Amycolatopsis sp. NBC_01480: one gene and its partner. The protein of the gene in region 2 interacts with the protein of the main gene of each other region in a pairwise test. Links are inferred from orthologs where the notes say so. Each region holds a gene or a part of one and is shown on either strand. Other genes may lie near its edges.

Region 1 (9,500 bases), 3.2 Mb from region 2 along the record:
GCGGCACAGCCATGTCGCGCGGCCACCCTGACGGGGCGCTCTGGCCGGGCCACCTCGCGCAGCCGCCTCGCCCGGCCGCCCAAATGGATCGCCTCGTCGAGCCATCTCGCCCAGCCTGCTCGGCGGTGCCCGCTTGACCATCCCGCGCAACTGCTCTGGTCGGCCGCCCTGCCGAGTCATCCCGCCCGGCCGCCACGCCGCCATCCGACCCGGCCGCCCTGGCGGGTCGCCCGCCGAGCCACCTCGCCTGGCCGCTCTGGCTTCGCCCCGCCGTCTCGCCCGGCGGCCCGCAGCCGCCATCTAGCCAAGCCGCCCTGGTGGGTGGCCCCGCTCAGACATCGGGCCGCCCCGCGCCGCCGCTCGCGCGGCCGCCCCGCGGTGTCGCGCAGCCGCCCTGCCCGACCATCGCCCGGCTGCCCCACCCAGCCGTCTCGCTCGGCTGTCTCACGGGGCGGGATGTCTTCCGCCTCACAACGGTGGGGGAATTGCCCCGCGATGCTGCATGTTGGGAGCGGTAGACCGGAAGGGGTGGGGACGTGGACTTCCTGCTGCATCACGGCGTGACCGTGCTGGGCCAGTGGATCTCGATCGCGGAGCTGGCGGGCCAGGTGTTCGCGCTGGCTGTCGTGTTCCTGGCCGAGCGGCGGACGCTGTGGACGTGGCCGGTGCAGGTCGGGGCCACCGTGCTGTTGTTCTCCGTCTACATCTCCGCGCACCTCGGCGGGCTGGCGAGCCGGCAGATCGCCATCCTCGCCATCTCGCTTTACGGCTGGTGGGCGTGGAATCGGCGCAGCGATCCGGTGTACGGCGTCGTCGTGCGTAAGGGGCGGTGGACCGAGCGGGCCGCGATGCTGGCCGGGTTCGTCGCCGGCACCGTAGTCATGGCGCTGGTCCTGCAGGCGCTGAACGCGTCGTGGGCGCCGTGGCCGGACGCCGCGATCTTCGTCGGGACGTTGGTGGCCTTCGGGGCCCAGGGGGCCGGTCTGGTGGAGTTCTGGCTGGTCTGGCTGGTGGTCGACGCGATCGGCGTGCCGCTGCAGATCTCGTCCGGGCTGTACTTCTCCGCGGCGATCTACATCGTTTTCGCCGCGCTGGTCGTGCACGGCTGGTGGAGCTGGAACCGCACGGCCAAGAACGTTCAGCGGGCGCCGGTCACGGCAGCATCCAGCTGAGCACCGGCGTGCTCTGACCGAACACGATCAGGCACATCACCAGCAGCAGCCCCACGCTCCACGGCAGCACCTTCCGCAGCAGCTTTCCCTCCTCGCCGGGCAGATTCGCCGCCACGCAGGCGATCGTGAGGTTCTGCGGCGAGACCATCTTGCCCAGTACGCCGCCGGAGCTGTTCGCCGCCGCCAGCAGGTCGGCGGGCAGCCCGGTCTGGTGGGCGGCCGTCACCTGGAGGGCGCCGAACAGCGCGTTGGCCGAGGTGTCCGAGCCGGAGACGGCGACCCCGAACCAGCCGAGCACCGGCGAAAGGAACGCGAGCCCGGCGCCCGCCGCCGCGATGAACGTGCCGATGGTGGCGGTCTGCCCGGACAGGTTCATCACGTACGCCAGCGCGAGCACCCCCGCGACCGTGACGATCGCGAAGCGCAGCTCCTTCACCGTTGCCAGCCATTCCGCGACGGCGCCGCTCGCCGCGACCTTCAGCGCGATCACCGTGATGATCCCGGCCAAGAGCACAAGCGTGCCGCCGGTGTTGAGGAACGGCAGCGAGAAAGTGTTGCCGGACACCGCTTTCCCATTGGGACTGTGCACGTCGAGGCCGGCCCAGTGGAACTTCCAGGTGGCCCGGTCGAGCAGGTTCTTCACCGGCGGCACCTGCGCGAGCGAGAAGACCACGATGATCAGCGCGTACGGCAGATAGGCGCGCACGACCTCGCCGCGCTCGTCCGGCCGGTCGAGCGTCGCGGTGCGGGTGCCGGTGAGGACCCGCGCGCGGACCTCGGCGGACACCGCGCGCCGGGTCATCGGCAACGCGACCAGCGCCGCCGCCCCGGCGAGCGCGGCGCCGATGTCGGCCAGCTGCGGCGACACGAAGTTGGACGCGAGGAACTGCACCACCCCGAACGCGAGCCCGCAGACCAGCGCCGGGATCCAGGTCTCCCGCAGGCCGCGGCGGCCGTCGACGATGATCACCAGCAGCAGCGGCACGAACAGCGCGAGCAACGGCGTCTGCCGCCCGACGATCGACGACACCTGGTCCAGCGGCAGCCCGGTGACCTGCGCCAGCGTGACCACCGGGGTGCCCATCGCGCCGAACGCCACCGGCGCGGTGTTGGCCACCAGCGCGACCACCGCCGCCTTGGCCGGGCCGAAGCCCACGGCCACGAGCATCACCGCGCTGATCGCCACCGGCGCGCCGAACCCGGCCAGCGCCTCCATCAGCGCCCCGAAGCAGAACGCGATGATCAGCGCCTGGATCCGCGGGTCGTCGGAGACCCGGCCGAACGAGCGGCGCAGCACGTCGAAATGGCCCGTGCGCACGGTGACCCGGTAGACCCACAGCGCGTTGACCACGATCCACAGGATGGGGAACAGGCCGAAGGCGGCGCCCTGCAGCGCGCCGGAGATCGCCTGGCCCACCGGCATGCCGAACACCACGGTGGCCACGACCAGCGCGACCACCAGCCCGATCAGCGCGGCGTGGTGCGCCTTGGCCCGGACCACGCCGAGCAGCACCAGCACCACGGCCAGCGGGATGATCGCGACCAGCGCGGAAACGCCGAGGGAACCGGCCAGCGGAGTGGGATCCTGAACGAACAAGCCGACCTCCGGGGGGACCGATGCTTCCGCATAGCGGAAACGGCGTTTCACGAGGTGGCTGAGATAGTGGTCACAACTGCCACGGCCCGTCAAGGCTGTGTCGCACGTCCGGCCCAGTGCCCGAAGCGCCCCAATGTGGCGTTGGTTGCTCCAGCCCTGCCCCACCACCACCCTCAACGGAAGCGCTCCGCGCCCAGCCCCGATTCCACGCACCCAATGTGGCGTTCGGTGCGTTGGACGCATCGAACGCCACATTGGGGCGCATTCGGCCCGGGGGTGAGGTGGGGCTGGTGGGGGTCAGCGCAGGGTGGCGTGTGATGGCCGGAGGTCTTCGATCCGCCGGACGCCCAGCAGCTGCATGGTCCGGACCATCTCCGTGCGCAGGATGTCGACGCACCGCTGCACCCCGCGTTCGCCGCCGGCCATCAGGCCGTACAGGAACGCGCGGCCGATCAGCACGGCGTCCGCGCCGCGGGCGAGTGCGGCCACGATGTCGCCGCCGGACAGGATGCCGGTGTCGACCCACACCTCGGCGCTGCCCTGCAGCTCGTCGAGCACGGCGGGCAGCAGCTCGATCGGCGTCGGCGCGCGGTCGAGCTGGCGTCCGCCGTGGTTGGACAGCACCACCCCGTCGGCGCCGTGTTTCACCACGTCGCGGGCGTCGTCGACGTTCTGGACGCCCTTGATCACCAGCTTGCCCGGCCAGGTGCGGCGCACCCAGTCGAGGTCGTCGAAGTCGAGCGTGGGGTCGAACAGCTTGTCCAGCAGCTCGGCCACGGTGCCGCCGAAGTGGTTGAGCGAGGCGAAGGTCAGCGGCTCGGTGGTGAGCAGGTTGATCCACCACGCGGGGTGCATCGCCCCGTCGGCGAACGTCTTGAGCGTGAGCGCCGGCGGGATGGTCAGGCCGTTGCGGACGTCGCGCAGCCGGGCGCCGGCCACCGGGGTGTCGACGGTCAGCAGCAGCGTGTCGTAGCCGTTCTCCCACGCCCGATTCATCAGATCTTCGCCGGCGCCGTGGTCGTTCCAGACGTAGAGCTGGAACCACTTGCGCGCGCCCGGCGCGGCTTCGGCGAGGTCCTCGATCGAGGTCGTGCCCATGGTGGACAGGCCCATCGGCATGCCGTTGCGCTCGGCCACGCGGCCCACCGCGCGCTCGCCCTCGTGCTGCATCATCCGCGTGAACCCGGTGGGCGCGAAGGCGAACGGCAGCTCCGAGCGGCGGCCGAGGATCTCCTTGCTCGTGTCCACATCGGACACGCCCCGCAGCACGTTGGGGTGGAACTCCACGCTCCGGTAGGCCTGACGGGCGCGGCGGAGGCTGTCCTCCAGCTCGGCGGCGCCGTCGGTGTAGTCGAACGCGGCGCGCGGGGTGCGCTTGCGCGCGATCATCCGCAGGTCGGCGATCGTGTGCGCGCCGGCGAGGCGCCGGTCGGTCGGGTTGAGCACGATCGGCTTCGGCCGCAGGATCTGTTTCAGTTCACTCGGCCGCGGCAGGCGACGCTGGGTCACGCTCGATCACCCTTCCTCAAGCATCCGAAATACATCCGACCTCTACCCTAGAGGCCGGGGTGGCGCAAAAGCATCAGGCCCCACGCGAAGGGCCCTCCGGGACATGGTGCGTCCCGGAGGGCCCTTGCGGCTACGCCTGCTTACGCGTTGCCCGAGTCCGAGGTCTGCGGGCCCGCGGCGGACACGTCGTCGATGCGGTACTTGCGCGCCGCCTCGACCACCTTGTCCTGCGCGACCTCGCCGCGCTTGGCCAGCGCGGTCAGCGCGCCGACCACGATCGACTCGGCGTCGACCAGGAACTTGCGCCGCGCCGCCGGGCGGGTGTCGGAGAAGCCGAACCCGTCCGTGCCGAGCGTGAGCATGTCGGTGGGCACCCACGGGCGGATCAGGTCCGGCACCGCGCGCATCCAGTCCGACACCGCCACGATCGGGCCGCGCACGCCCGAGAGCGCCTCGGTCACGTACGGCACGCGCGGGGTGTCGCCCGGGTACAGCAGGTTGTCGTGGTCGATCGCCACGGCCTCGCGGCGCAGCTCGGTCCACGACGTCGCCGACCACACGGCCGCCCGCACGCCCCACTCCTCGGCCAGCATCTGCTGCGCCTTGAGCGCGTCCGGCATCGTGACGCCGGAGACCAGGATCTGCGCCTCCGGGCCGTCGCCCGCCGGGGCGTCGGCGTACTTGTAGAGGCCCTTGAGCAGGCCGTCCACGTCGAGGCCCTCGGGCTCGGCGGGCTGCTGGTACGGCTCGTTGTAGATCGTCATGTAGTAGAAGACGTTCTCGCCGTTGCCGTCCGGGCCCGTCTCGCCGTACATCCGGCGCAGGCCGTCCTTGACGATGTGCGCGATCTCGTACGAGTAGGCCGCGTCGTACGCCACCACCGCCGGGTTGGTCGCCGCCAGCAGCAGCGAGTGCCCGTCGGCGTGCTGCAGGCCCTCACCGGTCAGCGTGGTGCGGCCCGCGGTGGCGCCGAGCACGAAGCCGCGGGCCATCTGGTCCGCCGCCGCGTACAGGCCGTCGCCGGTGCGCTGGAACCCGAACATCGAATAGAAGATGTAGATCGGGATCATCGGCTCGCCGTGCGTGGCGTACGAGGTGCCCACCGCGGTGAACGACGCGGTCGAGCCGGCCTCGTTGATGCCCTCGTGCAGGATGACGCCCTTTTCGGACTCCTTGTACGCCAGCATCAGGCTCGCGTCGACCGAGGTGTACGTCTGGCCGTGCGGGTTGTAGATCTTGGCCGTCGGGAACATCGAGTCGAGGCCGAACGTGCGGGCCTCGTCCGGGATGATCGGCACGATCCGCTTGCCGATCTCCGAGTCCTTCGCCAACTCGCGCACCAGCCGGACGAACGCCATCGTGGTGGCGACCTCCTGCTTGCCCGAGCCCTTGCGCACGCCCTCGTAGACCTTGTCGCCGGGCAGCACGAGCGCCTTGGCGGACTTCGGCCGGCGCTCCGGCAGGAAGCCGCCGAGCGTCTTGCGGCGGCCGACCAGGTACTCGATCTCCGGCGAGTTCGCGCCCGGGTGGTAGTACGGCGGCAGCTTCGGGTCGCGCTCCAGCTCCTCGTCGCTGATCGGGATCCGCTGCGAGTCGCGGAACAGCTTGAGGTCGTCGAGCGTGAGCTTCTTCATCTGGTGCGTGGCGTTGCGGCCCTCGAACGACGGGCCGAGGCCGTAGCCCTTGATGGTGTGGGCCAGGATCACCGTCGGCTGGCCGTGGTGCTCCATGGCCGCCTTGTACGCCGCGTACACCTTGCGGTAGTCGTGGCCGCCGCGCTTGAGGTTCCAGACGTCGGCGTCGGTGAGGTCCTTGACCAGGTCCTTCGTCCGCGGGTCGCGGCCGAAGAAGTGCTCGCGGACGAACGCGCCGTCGTTGGCCTTGTAGGTCTGGAAGTCGCCGTCCGGCGTGGTGTTCATCAGGTTGACCAGCGCGCCGTCGCGGTCGGCCGAGAGCAGCGAGTCCCACTCGCGGCCCCAGATGACCTTGATCACGTTCCAGCCCGCGCCGCGGAAGTACGACTCGAGCTCCTGGATGATCTTGCCGTTGCCGCGCACCGGGCCGTCGAGCCGCTGCAGGTTGCAGTTGATCACGAAGGTCAGGTTGTCCAGGCCCTCGCCGGCGGCCACGTGGATCAGGCCGCGCGATTCCGGCTCGTCCATCTCGCCGTCGCCGAGGAACGCCCAGACGTGCTGGTCGCTGGTGTCCTTGATGCCGCGGTCGCGCAGGTAGCGGTTGAACCGGGCCTGGTAGATGGCGTTCATCGGGCCGAGGCCCATGGACACCGTCGGGTTCTCCCAGAACTCCGGCATCAGCCGCGGGTGCGGGTACGACGGCAGGCCGCCGCCCTCACCGGCGTGCGAGTACTCCTGGCGGAAGCCGTCGAGCTGCTGCTCGGTCAGCCGGCCCTCCAGGAAGGCGCGGGCGTAGATGCCCGGCGACGCGTGGCCCTGGATGTAGATCTGGTCGCCGCCGCCGGAGTGGTCCTTGCCGCGGAAGAAGTGGTTGAAGCCCACTTCGTACAGCGCGGCGGACGAGGCGTACGTCGAGATGTGCCCGCCGACGCCGACGCCCGGGCGCTGCGCGCGGTGCACCATGATCGCCGCGTTCCACCGGATGTACGCCCGGTAACGGCGCTCGAGCTCCTCGTCGCCGGGGAACCACGGCTCGTTCTCCGTGGGGATCGTGTTGACGTAGTCCGTGGAGGTCAGGGCGGGGACGCCGACGTTGCGCTCCCGCGCGCGCTCCAGGAGGCGCAGCATCAGGTACCGCGCCCGCTGGTGGCCACCCCTGGCCAGCGCCTCGTCGAAGGAGTCCAGCCACTCGGCCGTCTCGTCGGTGTCGATGTCGGGCAGGTGCGCCGCCAGTCCGTCACGGATGACGCGTACGCGTGCCGGGGTCTCCTTGCCGGAGGCGCCGTCGTTCTGCGGGGCCAAGGGGTCTCCTTGTAGCTGGTTGTGCTCTCGGGCGGGAGTGTTCGCCTCATACCCATCGTCGCCCCCGGTCCGTCTCCTGTCGCCGCTACTGAGCGGTAACAAGGGACGCCCCGGCTGCGCCACTCCCCGCGTGCGGTGTAACGCGCGCGCGTTTTTCTCCTCCAGCCTAGGGGAGAGGTTTCCGGGACTCCCCGGAGCGGTCGTGGGACACTGGTCGCGGACACCCGTCCCGGGGTCGCGCAACGGCGCCGGGGGCCCCTACGCTGCGACACGAGTTGTCAAAGATCCGGTGTGGACGGTTGCGCGCAGCGCCGCGCCAGTGTTCGCTATGACAACCGTGTACCCCGAGTGTGGCGGTCCGTCCCGGTCCGAAGGGCTGAACGAACGCCACGCTCCGTCGTAGTTGGAGGAGTGGAAGCAGTGGTCGCCGCGGGAGACGCCGGCAGTGCCAGCGTCGCCGAGAGGCTTGGCATCAAGCCGGACATGGTGGTCCAGGAGATCGGCTGGGACGAGGACGTCGACGAAGACGTTCGCGCCGCCATCGAAGAGGAGATCGGTGGTGAGCTCCTGGACGAGGACGCCGACGACGTCGTCGAGGTCGTGCTGCTCTGGTGGCGCGAAGACGACGGCGACCTGGGTGACACCCTCATCGAGGTCAGGACCCCGCTGGACGAGAACGGCGTGATCTGGGTGCTGACCCCGAAGACGGGTCAGCCAGGGCACGTCGAGCCGAGCGAGATCGCCGAAGCCGTGCCGCAAGTCGGCCTGGCGCAGACCGCCAACATCAGTGTGAGCGCCGACTGGGTCGGCACGAGGCTGGTGTCGCCGAAGTCCTCGAAGGCCAAACAGCGCTGAGCCCGGGCCTGCGCCGCTGACACGATAGGGTTGTCGGCGCAGGCCCGTGTCCGCTCTGGAGAGGAATCGCCGCATGGCCGTCGAGGTCGGCTCACCAGCCCCTGACTTCACGCTCAACGACTACAACAAGCAGCCCGTCCAGCTCTCGTCCTTCAAGGGCGAAAAGCCGGTGCTGCTGGTGTTCTTCCCGTTCGCGTTCAGCGGGGTCTGCACCGGGGAGCTGTGCCAGCTCCGGGACGAGTTCTCGGACTACGACACCAAGGGTGTCCAGGTGCTCGGCATCTCCTGCGACGCGGTCTTCTCGCTGAAGGTCTGGGCCGAGCAGGAGAACTACCAGTTCCCGCTGCTGTCGGACTTCTGGCCGCACGGCGAGGTGGCTCAGTCCTACGGCGTCTTCAACGACAAGGCCGGCCTCGCGCTGCGCGGCACCTTCCTGATCGACACCGACGGTGTGGTGCGCTTCGCGGAGGTCAACCAGCCCGGCGAGGCCCGCGACCAGCAGGCCTGGAAGAAGGCCGTGGCCGAACTGGCCTGACGATCTTCCCGGCGACGCCCGTGCCCTGCTCCGCGCGGGCGCGGGTGTCGCCACGGGGCGCATAGCTCAGCGGAAGAGCACTCGGTTTACACCCGAGCGGTCGCAGGTTCGAACCCTGCTGCGCCCACCACAGCCGGCCATTCCACGCAGTCCCCGTAAGCAGAAGAAGGCCTCCATCCCGGCCGTCGCCGGGTGGAGGCCTTCGTGCTGCTGACGCCTGGTCTGCCGGCGCCGGGTCTGCCCCCTCGACAGGCCCGGCCACCGCGCAGCGCGTCGCGGGTAGCACCGTTCAGGAGACCGGCCGGGGGTCGCGAGATACATCCTTGCCTTGGGCCGAACGGGTGATCTTCGCTACCGGTTCGGAAGCCCCTTTTCATGGCGCCGGCGTCACCCGTTTGCCTGCTAACGGAAGGGGCGGAGCCGCCGAAAAGTGATCGGCAGGTTTCGCACTCGGACCAGGGGGAAGTTCGTGCAGATTCGCAAGATTGCCCAGAGAGCGGCGGCGCTCGTCGTGTTTTCGGCGGCGGCCGCATTGGCCGTCGCGGCGCCGGCGGGGGCGCAGGGCGTCGCGACCGGGACGCTCGCGTTCAGTGGCGACGCGGGTGACTACATCACCGGCGGCGGCACGTACGCCTACTCCATCGCGGCGAACGACCGGCTCTCGGTGACCGCCGACGAGGCCGGCCACCACATCTCCGTGGGCCTCACCGGCGCCAACGGCGACTGGTGGAGCCTCGATCTCGCCGCGCCCCAGGGGCAGACCCTGGCGGCCGGCACGTACACCGACGCGCACCGCTATCCGTTCCAGGCGCCCCAGCAGCCGGGTCTGGACCTGAGCGGCAACGGCCGCGGCTGCAACCAGAGCACCGACTCGTTCGTGGTGCAGAACGTCCTGT
Region 2 (9,078 bases):
TTCGGCGGTCAGTGTGAAGCCCGTGTCCGGGTCCTCCACCGCCGCGCCGAAGACCACGCCGATCACGTCGCCGTCCGGCGTGAGCATCGGGCCGCCGGAGTTGCCGCTGCGGATGCTCGCGCGGACGGTGAACACGTCCCGCTGCACGGTGTTCGCCTCGTAGATGTCCGGGCCACGCAGGTTGATCCGGCCGCGCACGCGGGCGGCCGTCGCCTTGTACGGGCCGTCGAGCGGGTAGCCCAGCACGATCGCGCTGTCGCCCGCGCCCGCGGTCTGGGCGGCGAACGGCAGAGCGGGCGCGCGCAGGCCCGGCACCGCGAGCACGGCGATGTCGACCTCCGGGTTGAAGTACACGACCCGCGCCCGGTAGTCGCCCGAGGTGGACTCGATGCCGACCTCGTCGGTGCCCGCGACCACGTGCGCGTTGGTCATCACGCGCTGCGGCGCGATCACGAAACCGCTGCCCTCCAGCGCCCGCGAGCACGACGGCGCGGTGCCGCGGATCTTCACGACGCTCGGGTGCACGCGGGTGACGACCGCACTGGCGTCCAGCGACGAGTCCGGCGGCGAGGTGTCCGCCGAAGGCGCCTTCTCGAACGGCGACACCGCGGACGGGAAGCCCGACGCGTCGAGCAGCTTGCGCAGGTCGGTCGGGAAGCCCTGGGCCGCGGCCGGCATCGCGTCGTTGACCTTGCCCAGCACCACCGAGGAGTTGATCGCCTTGGCCAGCCCCGGCACGGCGGAGACGGTGGTCAGCGGGTTCGCCACCAGCCACGCGACCACGAACACCGCGGCCGCCTGCACGATCGCGCCCAGCGTTTTGTCCACTCCGGACAGCTTGTCGGGATTGATCTTCTGGCGCAGCCGCCGCCCGACCCAGACCCCGATCGTCTCGCCGAGCACCACGAGGAACACCACGGTGCCGAACGCGAATGCCACCTTCGCGACCTGGTTGTCGAACAGCTCCACCACGTACGGCGCGAGCTTCACCCCGAGCACGGCGCCGATGCCGACGCCGATCAGCGCGGGCAGGGCCACGATCACGCCTTGGAACGCGCCGGAGACCGCGGCGAGGACCGCGAGCAGCAGTACCAGGACATCAACCCAGTTCACCTGGTCACCCCCGCTCTTCGGCCGCGTTCCGGGCCTGGTGTTCGGCCAACGCTACGTCAAGGTCCCGCACGTCGCCGGTGTCCCACTCCCGTTCCCAGCCGCCCAGTGACAACAGCGTGGACAGCAGGCCGGCGGTGAAGCCCCAGACGAACAGGCCGTCGACGTCGAACGCCGGGCCCTTCCACGGCGCGCCGGACTTCTGCACCTGGAACCGGCGGGCCGGGTCGGTCAGGTCGGCCAGCGAGACGCGCGCGACCGCGGCCGTCTCGCCGGGATCGACGGCGTGCACCGGCGACGGCGTCTGCCAATACGCGAGCACGGGCGTCACCGCGAAGCGCGAGACGGGCACGAACAGCTCCGGCAGCACCGCGATCGGCAGCACGCCGGACGGGTCGACGCCGGTCTCCTCCTCGGCCTCGCGCAGGGCCGTGCCGACCGGGCCGCCGTCGCCGTCCTCGGCGCCGCCGCCCGGGAACGAGACCTGGCCGGCGTGCGAGCCGAGGGTGTCGGCGCGGCGCTGGAGCAGCACGTCCGGGCCGTCGGCGCGCTCGCCGAACAGGATCAGCACGGCGGCCGAGCGCGTCAGCAGGTCCTCCGGCGGGGCGAACCGGGTGAACGCCCGGCTGTCGACCTCGGCGGACACCTTGACCAGCGGCCGCAGCCACTCGGGCACGGCTTCGGGTGCGACGAGCGGTCCGGTCATGAATTGTCCTTCACAGCGGTACGCACCTGATCAGTGTTGTCGAACAAGCGTGGACTCCCGATGAACCGGACCTGCCCGCCCGCGGTGACCAGGTAGGAGGCCGGGAGGGAGGACGGCACCTTCAGCGCCGTGCGGATCGGCCCGGTCTGGCCGTCGCCGTCGAAAACCGAGGGCAGGTGGACGCCGAGCTGGGCCAGCAGCCCGAGGCCGTCCTTGGCGGGGCTGGCCACCTGCACGCCGAGCACGCGCGCCGCGCCGGGCTCCGCGGCGTACCGGTCCAGCACCGGCAGCTCGGTGCGGCACGGCACGCACCACGACGCCCACACGTTCACCAGCACCGGGCCGCCGCCCAGCGCCTTGCCGACGTCCACGCGGGAGCCGTCGCCGAGGCAGTCGGCCTGGATTCCGGCCAGGTCCTGGACACCCGCGCCGGCGGACGGCGCCGGGCACGGCCGCAGCGCCGCCTGCGCGCGGACCGCGGCGAGGTCGCCGGTGGCCGGCGCGGCGCTCTTCGCATCGCCGCCGCGCGTGGTCAGCAGGGCCACGAGCAGCGCGACCACCAGGACCGCGCCGCCGAGGGCCCATTTGGTGACTGCCGTCACCCGCGCGCCGCCAGCTCGAGGATGTGCTCACGCTCCTGCCCCTTGACCAGCTTCGCGGCCGCTTCGAACTCGGTCGGCCCGGCGCCGAACGACGGGCAGTCCTTCTTCAGCGGGCAGGCGCCGCAGGCGGGCTTGCGGGCGTGGCAGACGCGGCGGCCGTGGAAGATCACGCGGTGGGACAGCATCGTCCACTCCTTGCGCGGGATCAGCTCGCCGACCGCGTGCTCGACCTTGACCGGGTCCTCCTCCGCGGTCCAGCCCCAGCGACGGACGAGCCGGCCGAAGTGGGTGTCCACGGTGATCCCCGGCACGTCGAAGGCGTTGCCGAGCACGACGTTCGCGGTCTTGCGGCCGACCCCGGGCAGCGTGACCAGGTCCTCCAGCCGGCCGGGCACCTCGCCGCCGAAGCGCTCGGTCAGCGCGGCGCCGAGGCCCATCACCGAGTTGGCCTTCGCGCGGAAGAACCCGGTGGTGCGGAGGAATTCCTCCAGCTCGGCCCGGTCCGCGCCGGCGTAATCGGCGGCGGTGCGGTAGCGCTTGAACAGCGCGGGCGTGACCAGGTTCACCCGCACGTCCGTGGTCTGTGCCGAAAGGACGACCGCGACCAGCAGTTCCAGCGGAGTGGTGAAATCCAGCTCGGCCTTCGCGTCGGGATAAACCTCGTCGAGGCAACGCTTCATACGCCGGGCGCGTCTCACCAAGGCGAGCCGGCTTTCACCGGCGCCCTCGCGGGGGGCGTTCGTGGCGGCAGGTGGCACCCCGATAGCCTACGGGCGAGTCGGACGAGCCGGGCGGGAGCACCCACCGGTGGGCGGCCGACACGCCAGAGCACCACCTCGGCGCACGCGTGTCCGCCATGAGCGAGGATCTGGAGTCCATGCTTACTTTTGTCACCGACAGTAGTGGATGTGTGTCATGACCGTCTGGTTCGTGATCCTGGTCCCGCTGGTGATCATGTTCTTCGCGCTCTTCATGGAGCGTGTGGAGAGCCGGCTCAAGCACGTCGCCGTGCAGGAGAACGAGGTCGAAGAATTCCTGGAGCAGGCCCAGCCCAACGAGGTCAGGGCCCTGTACGGGCACGGAATCGGCCGCGCGCTCGAGCTGTTCCGGCTGCGCCGGCTCGGCGGAAGGGCAGCCAGGCTTCGCGCGCGGCGCGTGCGGAGTTAGGCTCCACGTTCGTGCGAGATCGTCTCCGGCCGCCGCGGGCAACGCGGCGAGCCGACGGGCGATCTCGCCGACACGCCCTAGACTGACGCGAAAGTGATCGGCGACACGGGCCTCCACCAGCGGAGGAGCGTGATCGTTTCTCGACGAGGAGGCACCCGAGGTGGACGAAACCCTGGCCCGTGCGGGCATTTTCCAGGGTGTTGAGCCGGCGGCCGCGGAGGCTCTGGCCCAGACCTTGGAATCCGTGGAGTTCCCCCGCGGCCATGTCATCTTCAACGAGGGCGAGCCCGGCGACAAGCTGTACATCATCCAGTCCGGCAAGGTGAAGATCGGCCGCAAGTCCCCGGACGGCCGCGAGAACCTGCTGGGCATCTTCGGCCCGTCCGACATGTTCGGCGAGCTGTCCATCTTCGACCCCGGCCCCCGCACGTCCAGCGCGACGACGGTGACCGAGGTCCGCGCGGTCACCATGGACCGCCCGGCGCTGCGCCAGTGGATCTCCACCCGGCCGGAGATCGCCGAGCAGCTGCTGCGCGTGGTCGCCAGGAGGCTGCGCCGGACGAACAACATGGTCGCCGAGCTGATCTTCACCGACGTCCCCGGCCGCGTGGCCCGGGCGCTGCTGCAGCTCGCGCAGCGCTTCGGCAGCCAGGAAGCCGGCCTGCTGCGGGTCACGCACGACCTCACGCAGGAAGAGATCGCGCAGTACGTCGGCGCTTCCCGCGAGACCGTGAACAAGGCGCTGGCCGACTTCGCGCACCGCGGCTGGCTGCGGCTCGAAGGCAAGAGCGTGCTGATCCTCGACCCGGAGCGGCTGGCGCGGCGCGCCCGTTGATCCCCTGCGCGGGGTAACCCCCGCGGTTTTCCCGAAGGCCACCCCCGTTTCGCGCGGCGGGTGGCCTTCGTGTTTTTCTTTGTCAGGCAAGGAAGTTCTGGCAAAAACAAACGAGGAGCCGGGCGCCACCCCCGACGTGGCGCACCGGCTCCTCGCTCGCGCGCGGACCATCCCCCGACGACCCGCGCTCCCGCCCTCCGGACCAGGCCCCGACCCGTATGCCAGAGGGAGCTGGGAGTTGTGCTGTTGTACAACCATCATGGCCCATACCCACGAATTCAAGGCCATTCACTCTCAAGGACGCCACTTCTGCGGTTTCGTTGCACGAGTTCACCGAGAATCCATACAGCGTTACGGGATCGAGACCTCAGGCACTGAACCCATCCTTCCATGCCGGCAGTGACGCACCTGACCGTCAAATAATTGGTACTCACGTACCACTCTGTTGCATACTGGTACGCGTGTCCCACTCTGCCCAGTCCGAAGGCCGGACCACGCTAGCCGACTACCGCACCGCCCTGACCGCTCCCGGCTCGCGCCGCGCGGTTCTGGCGTCCGTGCTCGCCCGGCTGCCGATCGCGATGATCGGCATCTCGGCGCTGCTCTACGTCCAGCGTGAGACGGGTTCGTTCGCCACCGCGGGCTTGGTCTCGGCCAGCTCGCTGGCCGGCGTCTCGGTGGGCGCGGTGATCCAGGGGCGGCTGATCGACCGCTTCGGCCCGACGCGCCCGCTGCTCGTCACGGCGCTGGTGCTCACGCTGTCGATGACCATGCTCGCCCTCGCGATCGAGGCCCACGCGGCGACGATCCTGCTGGTCGCGCTGGCGGCGCTGACCGGGCTTTCGGAGCCGATGGTGGGCTCGGCCTCGCGGGCGCTGTGGACCCGGCTGCTGCCCGCGGGGAGCGCGCGCAACGCCGCGTTCTCCTATGAAGCGATCAGCATGGAGATGTTCTTCATCCTCGGCCCCGGTATCGCGGGCCTGCTGGTGACGGCCCCCTGGCCGGGCACCGGCATGGTCGCGGGCACGGCGGCGATGGTCGTCGGCGCGACGCTGTTCGCGCTGAGCCCGGCCGTCCGCGCGTGGGGCCCGGCGCCGCGAACGAAGAAGCCCCTGCTGGGCGCCCTCGCCGGCCCGGGCATGCGCACGCTGGCACTCGCAGCGCTCGGCTTCGGCATGGTGATCGGTTTCGTCGAGGTCGCCGTGCCGGCTGCGGCAACGGAGTCCGGCCACGCTTCGTTGAGCGGTCTGCTGCTTTCGGCGTGGTCGCTGAGCTCTGTGGCGTTCGGCGTGGCGTACAGCCTCCACCCGTGGCCGCGCCGGCTGGGCCTGCGCCTGCCGGTGCTGCTCGGTGGTTTCGGCGCGCTGGTCGCGCTGCTGGCGCTGCCGTCGTCCCTGTGGGCCTTGGCGATCCTGATGCTCCTGGCCGGCGCCATGATCACCCCGCAGTCGACCACCCACTCGGCGGCGATCGAGCTGGTCGCGCCCCGCGGCACGGCCGCGGAGGCCTTCGGCTGGGTGCTGACGGCGGTCACGCTGGGGCTCGCCGCGGGCCAGTCGGTGAGCGGTTACCTGGTGGAGCACGCGGGCACGAGCGCGGCATTTCTGGCGGCGGGGGTGGCTGGGGTTGTGATGGCCGTTGTGGTTTGGACGCTGCGCGGCACGGTTCGGCCGGTGGTTTCGGCTGCGCCTGCGGAACTGGTCGGCGTGGGACGGTAGTCCCCTCGCTGCTGCCGCGGGCAGCGGATGACGCTTCCCCTGCACTGAGCGCGGCGAAAGCGTCATCCGCCGCTTCCCAGATCAGCAGCCATTTCCGGCTTCGACCGCCGGAATTGTCGGTGGGCGGGGCTAGCTTTGCGGGCATGGATCTGACGTCCCCAGTGCGGCCGCTGTCGGCGGCTGCTAGTGCCGCGGTCCGGCTGCTGCCGCGGCAGGCTTTGCTGCGGCTGCGCGCCGACGAAAGCGGAGTCGTGGTCGCGGGCAGCGACCGTGACCTCGCCGTGCGGTTCGCGTGCGCGGCCACCACGCACACCGACGGCGAAGTGCTCGTTCCCGCGACGCCGCTCGCCGAGACGCTGCGCATGCTAGACAGCGAGCTGGTCCGGCTGGTCGTCGAGGGCAGCCGGCTCGCGGTGCGGGTCGAGGGTGCCCGGTTCGCCCTGCCGCTGCTGGACCGCGACCTGCGGTCAGAGCCACCCTCGCCGCCTCTGGTGTCCGAAGTAGACGGTGCACTCCTGGCAACGGCTCTGCGCACCGTGGCGGGCACGGCGGCGAAGGACGACCCGCTACCCGTCTTCACCGGGGTCCGGATCCAGGCCGGCGGCGAGGGCCTGCGGCTGACCGCGTCGGACCGGTACCGGATGGCGGTCGCGCGGCTGCCGGTGCGGCGTGCCGAGGGGCCGCTCGACGTGCTCGTCCCGGCCGTCCTGCTCACCGAGGCCGCGCGGCACGCCCACGGCGTCCTCGGCCTGCACGGCGACGGCAGCCGGTTCGGCCTGAGCTGGGCCGGCGGCGCGGTCACCACCGCGGTCCTGGACGCGGGTTTCCTGTCGGAGGACGCGATCCCGTCCGACGCCGTCGATACCGAAGTGGAGATCGACGCGGACGCGCTCGCCGCCGCGGTTCGGCGGGTTGGCGTTTACTCCGAGGACCGACGCATCCTCACCCTGGAGGTCGGCGACGCGCACGTTCGCCTCGCCAGCTCTCGCCAAGACACCGGCGAAGCGGAGGAAACGCTGAAGGCAAACGTTTGCGGCGGCCGCACCTCACCGTCCTTCCAGGCGAAGTACCTCCTGGAAGCCCTGGCTCCGTTCTCCGGCGGCGACGTCCGGCTCACCATCCAGCCCGGGATGCGCGCGTGTGTCCTGCGTTCCGTCGAGGCGAAGGAGGTCGAGCTGACGTACTACCTGATGCCCATGCTGCCCCGCTGACGGCAAAAAAGGCCGCTCGCATCCGAACACCCGAACACCCGGAAGCGAGCGACCCGACTCAGCAAGAGAACTCAGGCGAAAGAACTCAGGCGGCGGACTCGGCCCGCACGGCCGCTTCCACCTCGTCGAAGCTCGGGTTCACCAAGGCGGTCGAGCCGATGATCACGGTCGGCACGGTCTCGTTGCCGTTGGCCACCGCGCGCACTCGCTCGGCCGCGCCCGGGTCTTCCCAGATGTTGATCTCCTTGACGTTCAGGCCGCTCGCCATCAACGGGCGCCGCAGCGCCGCGCAGAAGCCGCAGCCCGGCCGCCAGTAGAACTCGACCTCGACGTCACTCATCGCGCGTCCTCCGAAGAACGTAGGTAGTCCAGCTGCGCCTGCACGCTCAGCTCGGCAGGCGCCCACAGTGCCTGGTCGACGTCGGCGTAGACGACCTCGACCACCTGGCGCGGAGTCGCGTCCGCGCCGAGCACCCCCAAGGCGGAACGCACCTGGTCCAGCCGCTGTTCCCGGTGCGACAGGTACTCGCGCGCGGTCGCGGGCAGATCGGCCAGCTCGGGGCCGTGCCCGGGCAGGCCGGGGGTGCCGCCGGGCAGCTCGATCAGCCGACGCAGGGAGCGCAGGTAGTCGCCGAGATCGTGCAGCACAGTGGTGCCGCGGCCCAGGATCGTGTCGCCGGTCAGGATCTGGCCCGCGACGTGCAATGACACGGAATCGTCCGTATGCCCGGGGGTGTGCAGCACCTCGAAGCTCAGGCCGCCGGCGGTCAGCACGTCGCCGTCCGCGAACGGCTCCGCGCCCAGGCACAGCGACGCGTCGAACGCCCGCACCGGCGCCCCGACCTTCTCTGCCAGCCAAGGCGCGCCCTCGGCGTGGTCCGGATGGTGGTGGGTCAGCACGATCAGCTCGACCGGTCCGACGGCCGCGAGCAGCTCCAAATGCTCCAGGTCGCGGTAGCCCGGGTCGACGACCACGGCGGCGGGCGCGTCCGGCGCGCGCAGCACCCAGCTGTTCGTGCCCTCCAGCGTCATCATCGACGGGTTGTTCTCCAACAGCACCGAAGCTGTCTCGGAAACACGGCGCAGCTCGCCGTACGCGGGCGCGGTCACTTCAGGCCTCCGTCGGATTCAGCACAACGCGGATGTGGTCGCCATCCCGGATCAGCGTCGGAGTGGTCCGGACGATCTCCCGGTGCGACGCGAGCGCCTCGTCCGCCGTGGCGAACGCCTCCAGCTCGCTGAGCATCAGCCAGGTGGGCGGCATCAGCATGCGGCGGCCTTCGCGGGCGTCGGCGATCGCGTCCCGCGGGAGTTGCCAGCCGACGGCGTCGGCTTCGGAGGTCGCGCCGTCCGCGCGCTGGCCTTCGGGGAGCTTCGCGGCGAAGAACCGCGTGTCGTAACGGCGCGGCTCCTGCTCGGGCGTAACCCAGTGCGCCCACGGCAGCAGCAGGTCGGCGCGCAGCGTCAGACCGGCGTCGGCGAGGAAGCCGGCGAGCGAGATTTCCTTGCTCTCCAAGGCTTTCCGGGCGTCGCGGTACGGCGAGACGTCGGCGACCACGCCGTCCTCCGCGCCCGCGAGCAAAACGCCGGATTCCTCGAACGTCTCGCGCACCGCGCCGCACACCAGCGCACGGGCGAGGCCATCGTCACAGGTGAACTGCCCGGCCCACCAGCTCGGCGGCGGCCCGGCCCAGCTCACGGACGCGTCGGCGTCGCGCGGGTCCACCCC

The links.
Region 1: the proteins of nth (region 2) and aceE interact in binary tests that used the Escherichia coli proteins (3 or more experiments, as listed by UniProt). The link is inferred for Amycolatopsis sp. NBC_01480 from one-to-one orthologs.

What each region holds. Positions count from the first base shown.
Region 1 is NZ_CP109442.1:5,881,512-5,891,011, forward strand. What follows is about bases 4,219-7,566. They hold aceE (pyruvate dehydrogenase (acetyl-transferring), homodimeric type), read right to left. Parts: upstream 7,215-7,566; coding sequence 4,419-7,214; downstream 4,219-4,418. Other genes in these bases: OG371_RS28190 (alpha-hydroxy acid oxidase), read right to left, coding at 4,219-4,278. Also shown: OG371_RS28180 (nicotinamide mononucleotide transporter family protein), read left to right, coding at 537-1,172; OG371_RS28185 (L-lactate permease), read right to left, coding at 1,153-2,769; more of OG371_RS28190, read right to left, coding at 3,067-4,218; OG371_RS28200 (DUF3052 domain-containing protein), read left to right, coding at 7,635-8,069; OG371_RS28205 (peroxiredoxin), read left to right, coding at 8,143-8,604; OG371_RS28215 (hypothetical protein), read left to right, coding at 9,074-9,500. UniProt on the Escherichia coli protein: Component of the pyruvate dehydrogenase (PDH) complex, that catalyzes the overall conversion of pyruvate to acetyl-CoA and CO(2).
Region 2 is NZ_CP109442.1:2,647,160-2,656,237, forward strand. The notes cover bases 1,257-4,182. They hold nth (endonuclease III), read right to left. Parts: upstream 3,099-4,182; coding sequence 2,415-3,098; downstream 1,257-2,414. Other genes in these bases: OG371_RS12545 (NUDIX hydrolase), read right to left, coding at 1,257-1,816; OG371_RS12550 (TlpA family protein disulfide reductase), read right to left, coding at 1,813-2,418; OG371_RS12560 (hypothetical protein), read left to right, coding at 3,334-3,585; OG371_RS12565 (Crp/Fnr family transcriptional regulator), read left to right, coding at 3,746-4,182. In the rest of the region: OG371_RS12540 (MarP family serine protease), read right to left, coding at 1-1,113; more of OG371_RS12545, read right to left, coding at 1,118-1,256; more of OG371_RS12565, read left to right, coding at 4,183-4,420; OG371_RS12570 (MFS transporter), read left to right, coding at 4,882-6,138; OG371_RS12575 (DNA polymerase III subunit beta), read left to right, coding at 6,282-7,349; OG371_RS12580 (glutaredoxin family protein), read right to left, coding at 7,435-7,689; OG371_RS12585 (MBL fold metallo-hydrolase), read right to left, coding at 7,686-8,459; OG371_RS12590 (NUDIX hydrolase), read right to left, coding at 8,461-9,078. UniProt on the Escherichia coli protein: DNA repair enzyme that has both DNA N-glycosylase activity and AP-lyase activity. The DNA N-glycosylase activity releases various damaged pyrimidines from DNA by cleaving the N-glycosidic bond, leaving an AP (apurinic/apyrimidinic) site.